Regions from separate parts of the Lentibacillus juripiscarius genome, predicted to be linked through region 1. Evidence: riboswitches for the same ligand, from Rfam matches in the RefSeq annotation. Region 1 holds a riboswitch; each other region holds the start of a gene.
The links. A riboswitch is a leader RNA that binds a small molecule or an ion and turns the genes downstream of it on or off. The one in region 1 is predicted to bind preQ1.
Positions count from the first base shown of each region.

Region 2: it holds a riboswitch for preQ1, as region 1 does, so the genes downstream of both, queC (7-cyano-7-deazaguanine synthase QueC) here and queF (preQ(1) synthase) in region 1, are expected to answer to the same signal.
Region 3: it holds a riboswitch for preQ1, as region 1 does, so the genes downstream of both, ACFSUO_RS02025 (QueT transporter family protein) here and queF (preQ(1) synthase) in region 1, are expected to answer to the same signal.

Region 1 is NZ_JBHUNA010000038.1:45,158-48,428, reverse strand. Features, by position in the region: gene ACFSUO_RS14420 (proline dehydrogenase family protein) at 232-1,230, shown strand; PreQ1 riboswitch class I at 1,442-1,488, shown strand; gene queF (preQ(1) synthase) at 1,581-2,078, shown strand; gene ACFSUO_RS14410 (queuosine precursor transporter) at 2,194-2,796, shown strand; gene ACFSUO_RS14405 (branched-chain amino acid aminotransferase) at 2,935-3,271, opposite strand, start outside.
Region 2 is NZ_JBHUNA010000023.1:10,074-13,344, forward strand. Features, by position in the region: gene queE (7-carboxy-7-deazaguanine synthase QueE) at 1-621, opposite strand, end outside; gene ACFSUO_RS11175 (6-pyruvoyl trahydropterin synthase family protein) at 618-1,055, opposite strand; gene queC (7-cyano-7-deazaguanine synthase QueC) at 1,052-1,714, opposite strand; PreQ1 riboswitch class I at 1,798-1,842, opposite strand; gene ACFSUO_RS11185 (hypothetical protein) at 1,905-2,267, shown strand; gene ACFSUO_RS11190 (glycerol dehydrogenase) at 2,387-3,271, shown strand, end outside.
Region 3 is NZ_JBHUNA010000003.1:167,919-171,189, reverse strand. Features, by position in the region: gene ACFSUO_RS02030 (DegV family protein) at 80-931, opposite strand; PreQ1 riboswitch class I at 1,124-1,168, shown strand; gene ACFSUO_RS02025 (QueT transporter family protein) at 1,175-1,675, shown strand; gene ACFSUO_RS02020 (cell wall hydrolase) at 1,953-2,387, shown strand; gene ACFSUO_RS02015 (DUF1360 domain-containing protein) at 2,676-3,047, opposite strand.

The DNA of each region.
Region 1 (3,271 bases):
ACAGGAAGGATTGCTGTTTACTCAACGAACGATTCCACAACAAACACAACTCGCCTCACGTATCTCAGTTACTTTTTGAAAAAATATATTAATTTTTGTCTATTTTTGTAGTATAATAGATTTGTGAAAAAATGATAGATTACAGTTATAGTATGCGGCCATTTTTTTAATAAAGATGAATGCGGTTGCACGGAACAGACATATAAAATTGGGACTGAAGGAGTTTTCAGCATGACGAATGTGACACGGGATTTTTTTATCGGTTTATCAAATAGTAAATTCTTAAATGCACAGGCGAAAAAATGGGGATTCGTCCTTGGTGCTGACAAATTTGTCGCAGGAACCACTATTCAGAGTGTGGTCGATGCTGTGAAGGAACAGAATGCGAAAGGCATCAGCTGCACCCTTGATAATCTTGGGGAATTTGTATCCGATAAAGGTGAAGCGAACCAGGCCAAAGAGCAAATTCTTGCTATTCTGGATACAATTAATAAGCAGAATCTGGATTGCCACTTATCGGTAAAGTTGACCCAGCTGGGACTGGATATTGACCAGGATTACTGCATTGCAAACATGAAAGACATTCTTGATACGGCAAAACAGTATTCTATTTTCGTCAATATTGATATGGAAGACTATTCCCATTATGAGGCGACGCTGGATGTATTGAACGAGCTGCGTGAGCATTATGACAATGTTGGAACCGTAATCCAGTCGTATCTTTATAGAGCGGAAGAGGACCTGAGCAGGCTGAAGGATATGCGCATCAGGCTTGTTAAAGGGGCGTATAAGGAAAGTGAAGAGGTCGCGTTTTCGGATAAGCAGGATATTGACCGTAATTTTATTAAACTGGCCAAACAGCGCCTGCTGGGCAACACGTTTACATCCATTGCGACCCATGACCACCATATTATCAATGAATTGAAAGCGTTTGTAGATGAGAATGCCATCGGAACGGATAAGTTTGAATTCCAGATGCTCTACGGTTTTCGTAATGATATGCAGGATAAATTGGCAGAGAACGGATATAATTTCTGCACGTACATCCCGTTTGGTGATGACTGGTTCGGCTATTTTATGCGCCGCCTGGCCGAACGCCCACAAAATATGAACCTGATTATGAAAGATGCCCTGTACACTGAGGATAATAGGCTGAAAAAAGGCCCCGTCATCGCCGGAACAGCCATAGCAGCCGCAACCGCCCTCACCCTTTGGCGCAGAAAAAAATAGAGACAGGCTCCTTGTCCCACCATAAATTGGAAATGAGTGGCTTCTAAGGTTCTCATGATTTTTTGCAGCTTGTGTATAGTTTAAACGGTATATCCGGGCCGGGGTGGCTAACAGATTCACCTAGCTATTATTTTCGCGTGCATTGACATGTGTCGTTTTCCGATATATGATAGATTCCGTGAACTGGATAATTGCATATCCGTTTGATCGGACGGAAGAGGTTCTTAGCTTCAACCCTCTCTAAAAAACTAAGGACAGATGACTGTGATGCGAAAACCATGTGCCTTAGGCCGTGGTTTTTTTATTTTAAAAGGTTGAACACGCACTTTACACTGGAAGGAGGTTATTCCATGACAGGAAAACGCGATGAAAATCTGGGGGAACTGTCCCTGTTGGGTAACCAGGGCACCACGTATCAGTTTGATTACACGCCGGAAGTTCTTGAGACATTCGAAAACCAGCACCCGAACCGGGATTATTTTGTCAAATTCAATTGCCCTGAATTTACGACACTTTGCCCGAAAACGAATCAGCCGGACTTTGGTACTGTTTATATCAGCTATATCCCGGATGCCAAAATGGTCGAAAGCAAATCTTTGAAACTCTATCTGTTCAGTTTCCGTAATCACGGTGATTTTCACGAAGACTGTATGAATATTATCATGAACGATCTGATAGATTTGATGGACCCGCGTTATATCGAAGTGTGGGGAAAATTCACACCACGCGGCGGCATCTCCATCGATCCATTTTGCAATTACGGGAAGCCTGGCACACGATTTGAGGAGATGGCCGCGCATCGGCTCATGAATCATGATCTGTACCCGGAAAAAATCGACAACCGGTAATAGAGGGTGGCTTGGAATCCTTTCGTTCCTGCTCTAAGTGACCGGCAAATCCCTGCAATATAGTCAGAGTACCGGTCCAATATAACGTGATAGAGCAACGAAAGGGAGAGGCTGGATGTTTGTATATTTGAACGCATTATTTGTGGGATTGTTATTATTATCCAATATTTTAGGTGTGAAGCTGTTCAGCATCGGGGGAGTCGTCCTGCCTGCAGCTGTGATTGTATATGTCGTCACTTATCTGATTACCGATGTTATTGGGGAGGTCTATGGCAAGGACGCTGCAAGGAGGACGGTTCAGGCGGGCTTCCTGACACAGGTGATTGCACTTGGGTTCATTTTTGTAGCAATTCAGCTGCCGGCCGCCTCTGATTTCGCATTACAAGCGGAATTTGAAACAGTGCTCGGCGGGAGTTTCAGGGTGATTGCGGCAAGTCTGATCTCGTATATCGCAAGCCAGAACCTTGACGTAAGCATTTTCCACCGTCTAAAAGCAAGACACGGTGAATCAAAGCTTTGGCTTCGCAACAATTTATCGACGATGACGAGCCAGCTTATTGATACTGTTTTGTTCATCACCGTCGCTTTCTGGGGAATTGTTCCATTTTCAGTACTGGCCGGCATGGTCGTCACGCAGTATCTGGTCAAGCTAGGAATTGCACTGATCGATACCCCGATTGTGTATCTGCTTGTCAAGACGGCAGGTCGGAAAAGATGATTGCCGAACCCCCCCCTCGCCGAGAAAGCCAACCAAACAAAACCCCTGGCATCTCTATCGTGCCAGGGGGGTTTTTTACCTTTTTCTGCTGTCTTCGATATACGCCGTGCGACTCTTTTCTAATCGGGACTTTCCCGTTCACACGGTAGCTTTCAACGTCTGCTTATCTTGTTCCTCCACTGGTACTACCCAGCCAAATGGATCCATGGTTTTGCCATACTGGATGCCGGTCAGGGTATCATACAGCTGTTTAGCGATAGCACCCGTTTTGCCGCTGTTGATATCAAGATGGTGCTCGCCCCAGACGAGTTGTCCGATTGGCGAAATAACAGCCGCGGTTCCTGCGCCGAATGCTTCTTCCAGCTTGCCTTCCTGATGCGCCTGGAATACTTCATCCATGGAAAGTTTACGCTCCTCAACCGGAACGTCCCAGTGTTTTAGAAGCTGGATGACCGAGTTTCGGGTGACCCCTTCG
Region 2 (3,271 bases), on a different contig from region 1:
ATACCGATTCAACAAATAACGAAGAAGGCCATCATCATCCACGTTTTCGATATCGTCATTGCCAACCTGTAAAAATAAGGGGACATCCGGATACCGAAAGTGCACTTCTTTCGCATACGCTAAATCAGCCAAATCAAAAATAACAATCTTTAAACTGCATGACCCTTTTTGTTTTTCCTGCAGCTTAGCAATTATGTCATCAAGGATGGAAAAATTAGTTTTCATTCCGGAACTGGGCGGCTTTGGTGATAGAGTTAACTCGTCAATGCTGGCGAACCACGGCTGCCACCTGCTCCCTTGTGTTTCCAGCGCAATGTTTATCTTGTTTTCATGTAGTAGGTCAACAAAAGCACCTAACCCGGAAAGCAAAGCTGGATTGCCGCCCGAAATTGTTACATGTGCAAAGTTTCCAGCCGTCTGCTCATTCAATTCCTGCCAAATTTCGTCCGGCTCCATCAGCCTGATTTTTTCTTTTTCCGACCCGTCCCAGGTAAATTTTGAATCACACCATGAACAGGAATAATCACAGCCTGCCGTTCGAACGAACATAGTTTTTTGTCCAATCACCATTCCTTCTCCCTGAATGGTTGGACCAAAAATTTCAAGTACAGGTATTTTCATCGTTCTGATCCCCCTTTAGGCCGATAGATGCAATAACTTGACGGGGTCTCACGCAAAAAAATCTGCAAGCAAACAGGTTTATTTTCCAAGGTATCTAAACGGGTCTGGATAATCTCATAAACTGTTTTTGCTACCACCTCGGTTGTTGGAAAATAAGCACCTTGATTACTGGAAAAAGCTGAATCCTCATTCAATGTGGTGTGATCAAACCGTTTATGTATCAAATCTTTGATCGTTTTAAAGTCTATTAAAAAACCTGTGGAATCCAATGTGTCACCAGCGATTGTTATATTCGCAAAATACGTATGACCGTGGGTATACTGACAATTCCCGGCATTCTCATCCGCAATATAATGGGCTGCGGAAAAGTGAAAGTCTTTATTCAGTTCAAACGCATAATTATGTTCGGGAACAGGATAAATTTGCTGAATCATTTTACCACCCCATCATTCCGACGCATTTCATATTGCTCCAATCCATTACGACGGAGTTTGCAGGATGGGCATTCCCCACAGCCTTCTCCCTTGATTCCGTTGTAACATGTCAGCGTATGCTCCTTAACAAACTCAAATGCACCAAGCTGATCACTTAATTCCCATACCTCTGACTTATCCTGCCACATCAAAGGTGTGTGTAAGACGAACTGATCATCCATTGACAAGTTCAACGTGACATTCAGTGACTTGATAAAACTATCGCGGCAGTCGGGATAACCACTGAAATCTGTTTCACTTACGCCAGTAATGATATGCTTGGCACCTAGTTGTTTTCCTAGAATAGCGGCAAAAGATAAAAACAATAAATTTCGCCCGGGCACAAACGTTGAAGGCATTCCTTCATAATCGGTGATTTTAATATTCTCACGGGTTAGGGCATTTGGTGCCAATTGATTTAACAATTCCATGTCCAGTTGATGTTGACGGACGTTTAATCTGGCACAAATCTCTTTTGCGCATTCCAATTCCGCAATATGACGCTGTCCATACTGAAATGTCACTACCTCCACATGATCGAACTTCTTCAGCGCCCAAAACAGGCATGTCGTACTATCCTGACCTCCGCTGAAAACAACAACTGCATTTTGATTATCCATTTCCTTTCCCCTTTCCCTATTGATAAAGAAAGAGATCCAAAGATTCCCACAAAAAAAGACAGCACTAAGAAGCACACTGTCTTGTCTCCCTAGTTTTTTATAGAGGGATGGTTTCGAACCTCTCCTGCATCAATGCAGATTTCTTGATTAAGTTTCACCTATTAGTTTAGCATGCGGAGGAGTTCCTGTCATGTGGTCAAATCCAATTTCATGCCAAAATACTGCTTATTCAATGCTTCCTTCTCGCATAATTCAACGTTCTGACTACCAATTCATTCTTTACGTCACACACACTGTTCTATTACTTGAATCTGGTGCAAACATGAAGTATATACAAGAACGATTAGGTCATGGTAGTTACCAAATTACCGCAGACGCTTACACTCATGTATCCAAAAGAATGGATCAAAAAAATACCGCCCAATTTGAAGCATATACTTTGGCTAACCCAAAAACCAATGGATTCATGCTTGATAATTGGCTGTTTCAACTATTTCCACTGATTTTGGAAATTGCTTTATTACCTCCCTATTACTGTGGTATCGTTCATTGAAATCACCGGTACCGTTTATCCATAAGATATCGTTACATTAAAATATACATATTAGGGAATTATATATATTGGTCAAGTTTTACATTCCGCTAAATTACCATGAGGGAAGGATGTTTAATATGTCGGAAAGAATTTTTATCAGCCCCGCGAAGTATGTACAAGGGAAAAATGCAATCGAGAAAATCGGGGACTACCTGAAGGATATTGGAAGTCAAACGGTTGTTATTGCTGATGAAACCGTATGGGATATTGCTGGACATAAAGTTGTAGATGCACTGAAAAAGAAAAACATAGCCTCAGAAGAAATTCTGTTTAATGGTGAAGCTTCAAATGAAGAAATTAAGCGGATTTCTAAAGAAGCCAAGGGTGCAGGAGCAACGATTGTTGTTGGTGTTGGAGGAGGAAAAACATTAGATACATCAAAAGCGATAGCAGACGAGCTGGACGCTTATACCGTTATTGTACCAACTGCTGCGTCTGCTGATGCCCCAACAAGTGCATTGTCGGTGGTTTATTCGGACGAAGGTGTTTTTGAATCATATCGTTTTTATAATCATAATCCAAATTTGATTCTTTTGGATTCACATGTTATTTCAGAAGCACCTCCACGTCTGTTGACATCGGGTATAGCAGACGCAATGGCCACATGGATTGAAGCAAGAGCAGTAATTAATTTTGGTGGAAGTAACCAGGCGGGAGGAACAACCACTATAGCTGCTAAGGCGATTGCTGAAAAATGTGAAGAAACCTTATTTAGATATGGTCATTTGGCATATGAATCCGCAAAAGCGAAAGTCGTAACCCCGGCACTTGAGGAGATTATTGAGGCAAATACGCTCCTTAGTGGTTTAGGTTTTGAAAGTGGTGGTTTGGCTGCGGCTCATGCTATTCATAATGGATTCACAGCACTTGATGGCGAAATTCATCACTTAACACACGGTGAAAAAGTTGCTTTTGGTACATTGGCCCAATTAGCACTGGAAAAACATTCACTCGAAGAAATG
Region 3 (3,271 bases), on a different contig from region 1:
ACAGTATTCTCAAGAGGCCTTTAAAAAACAGTGCGGTATCACTATCCCAGGACCAGAAACACTTGAGAACCGACCGTTCCTAAACTTCTAAACCTGCAATTCCAAAGCCCCCAGGTCCTGCATGAGTAGAAATCATAGCCCCTGCCTGCATCCATTTTACATGTTTGAATCCTTTTTCTTTTGCAATTTCATCCATCCGCTTCTTGATACTTTCATCAAGTCCGATCGAGTATTGAAAATAGAGTTGTTCTCGATCAATATCATATTGATTTAAATAATCCTGTAAAAGTTTTTCCGCAACTGCACTCATTTTCCCACGATATTTTTTTGTGGAAACAAGTTTTCCTTCAACTAATTCAATGCGTGGCTTTAATTTTAATAAAGCACCTCCGAGATAAGCCATATTGCTGACGCGTCCGCCTGCTTTTAGAAATTCTAAGCTGCCAGGAACAAATGCAAGCCTTGATTTAGGAACGATTGCTTCCATTTCTTCAATTAAACTACCAGGTTCAATCGAAGGATTTTTCTCTAACAAGTTGACAGCATACATAACAATAGCAGCTAATCCACCTGTGACGTTCAAAGCATCAATGAGATAAAGATCCTCAAAGTCCTCTGAGGCGAGTATCGCATTTTGGAAGGAGGAGGATGCCTTTGACGTATAGCCAATGTGAATAATAATACAATCGGGAAAATCCGCTCTTATCTTCGTGAAAAAATCGTGATACTCGTGGGCATTTGTCGATGTTGTAGAGGGGATTTTTTTGGTGCGATCATAATAGTCATAAATATCCTCTACGGGTAACGTCCCATCAAAATAATCCTGCCCATCCATAATGACATGCATTGGGACCACTTGAATGGCATGTTTTCGAGTCAAATCCCTTGGTAAATCCGCTCCACTCTCTGTCGATAAAATAATTCTTCTCATCATACATCCCCTTTGAAAAAGTGTTACCGTTCGTCTGAATTGTTCGTTCTATTTTAACCATACATTAAAGGAAAAAGCCATTCATACAGGGTGTACCACATCAGATATCCTGATTATTTTTCAAAAATCTACTGAAAACCCTTTGCATATTCCTTGCATCCGGGTATAATAAAGTCGTTTGGGACCTGTATCCAAACCGTGGTTCGAAACCATCCCACGATAAAAAACTAGGGAGGAATACGATTGAATATCAAAACACTTGCCGCCAATGCACTTGTGGCTGCAGCTTATGTCACTGTGTCATTGGTCGCCGCGCCGATTGCGTTCTCGAACATTCAGTTTCGAATTCCGGAAATTTTTAACCATCTCGTTGTCTTCAACAAGAAATATTTTTTCGGTATTGTACTGGGCGTCCTCTTGACCAATTTATTCTCCCCAACCGGGGTTTTTGACTTGACATTTGGGGTAGCCCACTCAGCACTATCGCTCGGAATCGTTATACTTCTAGCAAAATTTATTAAACATAAATTGACTCTGCTCATCATCAACACAATTGTATTTACGTTTAATATGTTTATTATAGCATTCGAGCTTTATCTGGCCGCCGACTTGCCATTTCTGCTCACATGGCTGACGACAGCTGCGGGTGAATTCGGCATCATGGCTCTCGGAATCCCAGTTATGTATGTACTGAACAAGAAACTGAATTTCAATCATATTATGGAAAAGAATGAATTAAGTTAATCCGCGTTAGGAGGGTGTTCCGAACCATATGGTTCGGAACACTTTTTATTGGCTGTTTTCTTCATGAGTGCTACCTTATATAAACATCAGTGTGAGTGGAAACTAGTCGTCGTCAATTGATATATTAGGATACTCCTCTTATATAATCCTCAGATATAGCACGATCTTGTTTAAGTATAGATGGCGCATCAAAAAATTTTTGCATTGGGAAAAACAAAAATAGCAGAAAATATAACACAGTTGGCTTTTTTTCATACACTATTTTTGGGGTGAAAAAATGCCATTCATTAAATACACAAGTAAAGACGTTGACCTAATGGCTAGGATGATGAGAGCGGAAGCCGTTGGTGAAGGAAGAATAGGAATGCTGTCTGTCGGAAATGTAATTGTTAATCGTGCGAAAGCGGATTGTTTAGATTTTACAGATGTAAGAACAGCACGGGAAGTTATTTATCAAGTGCAAGGAGGAAATTATTCGTTTGAAGCTGTTCAAAAAGGCAGTATGTTTTATCGACCGGCACGGGAAACTGAGCGTAGATTAGCAAGAAAGAATTTGAAATATTGGAGACGACATCCATCGAAATATTCGCTTTGGTATTTCAATCCATATGGTCCATGTCCTTCCACATGGTACGGTCAACCTTTTACCGGTCAATATAAAAATCATTGTTTTTATGAACCAGCAGCCGGAACATGTGCCAGTGTTTATTAAGTGAAGGATGCGGCTGCGGGGATTTTGGTCATACAAGCAACTATGATTGTTACATTAACCAAAAAATACCAATAAGGCGACTATTCGGAGCCTACACCAACTCCGGAAGTTTGAAACTAGAAAGCGAGCTCTTCCCAGTATAGGGAAGGCTCGCTTTTTCAACCCTTCTTGAACCATTATAACCAAACGAGTATACAGCTGTTCGTTTTCCAACCTTAAGCCAATTCATAAAGTGGTGCATGTTGTTCATGTTGACAGCAGATCTAACAGGGATAGGCCGACAGCAACTTATTTCAATTCTTTTGCTTCTTCATCATACAACGCAGTGCGTTTAATATTCACACCCACAAATGACTCAAGGATTGCCTGACCGCCGGCAATTGCCAGGACAAGGATTATATACTGGGCGATATCGGGAATCCACAAATATATCATACCGAGAAATATCGCGCTCCAGATTCCTGCACACCAATAACAGGTCAGAAGGTAGCCGATTTTGGATTTGGGTACCATCTTTGTTTCTTTTTGTGAGATCTTCTTTTTTGTTAAAAAGGGTTTGCGGATAAATTCGGTTATTTTATCGAAAACGATTAAGTGTGTCAGCCGGTAGCTGGCAAGTATAAGCATGATAAAAGCCATCCAGGTTAATTCCAATTCCATATGTAAGACAGATCCTTCCGATTTTTCACCTTAGCCTTACCGTAATAGAGAATCTTAATCAGGGACTCGATACGTTATAGGGAAGTCAGATCTCGACTAGGCCTCAGATGTGCGTGACTTTTAAGTTATAAAGTCGTAATAGGCAGAATGAATTTGACTCAATTTGGATAGTTCATGATTTCCTGCGTTTCACTATAGATTATTTTGGTGGGGGCGTTTATAAT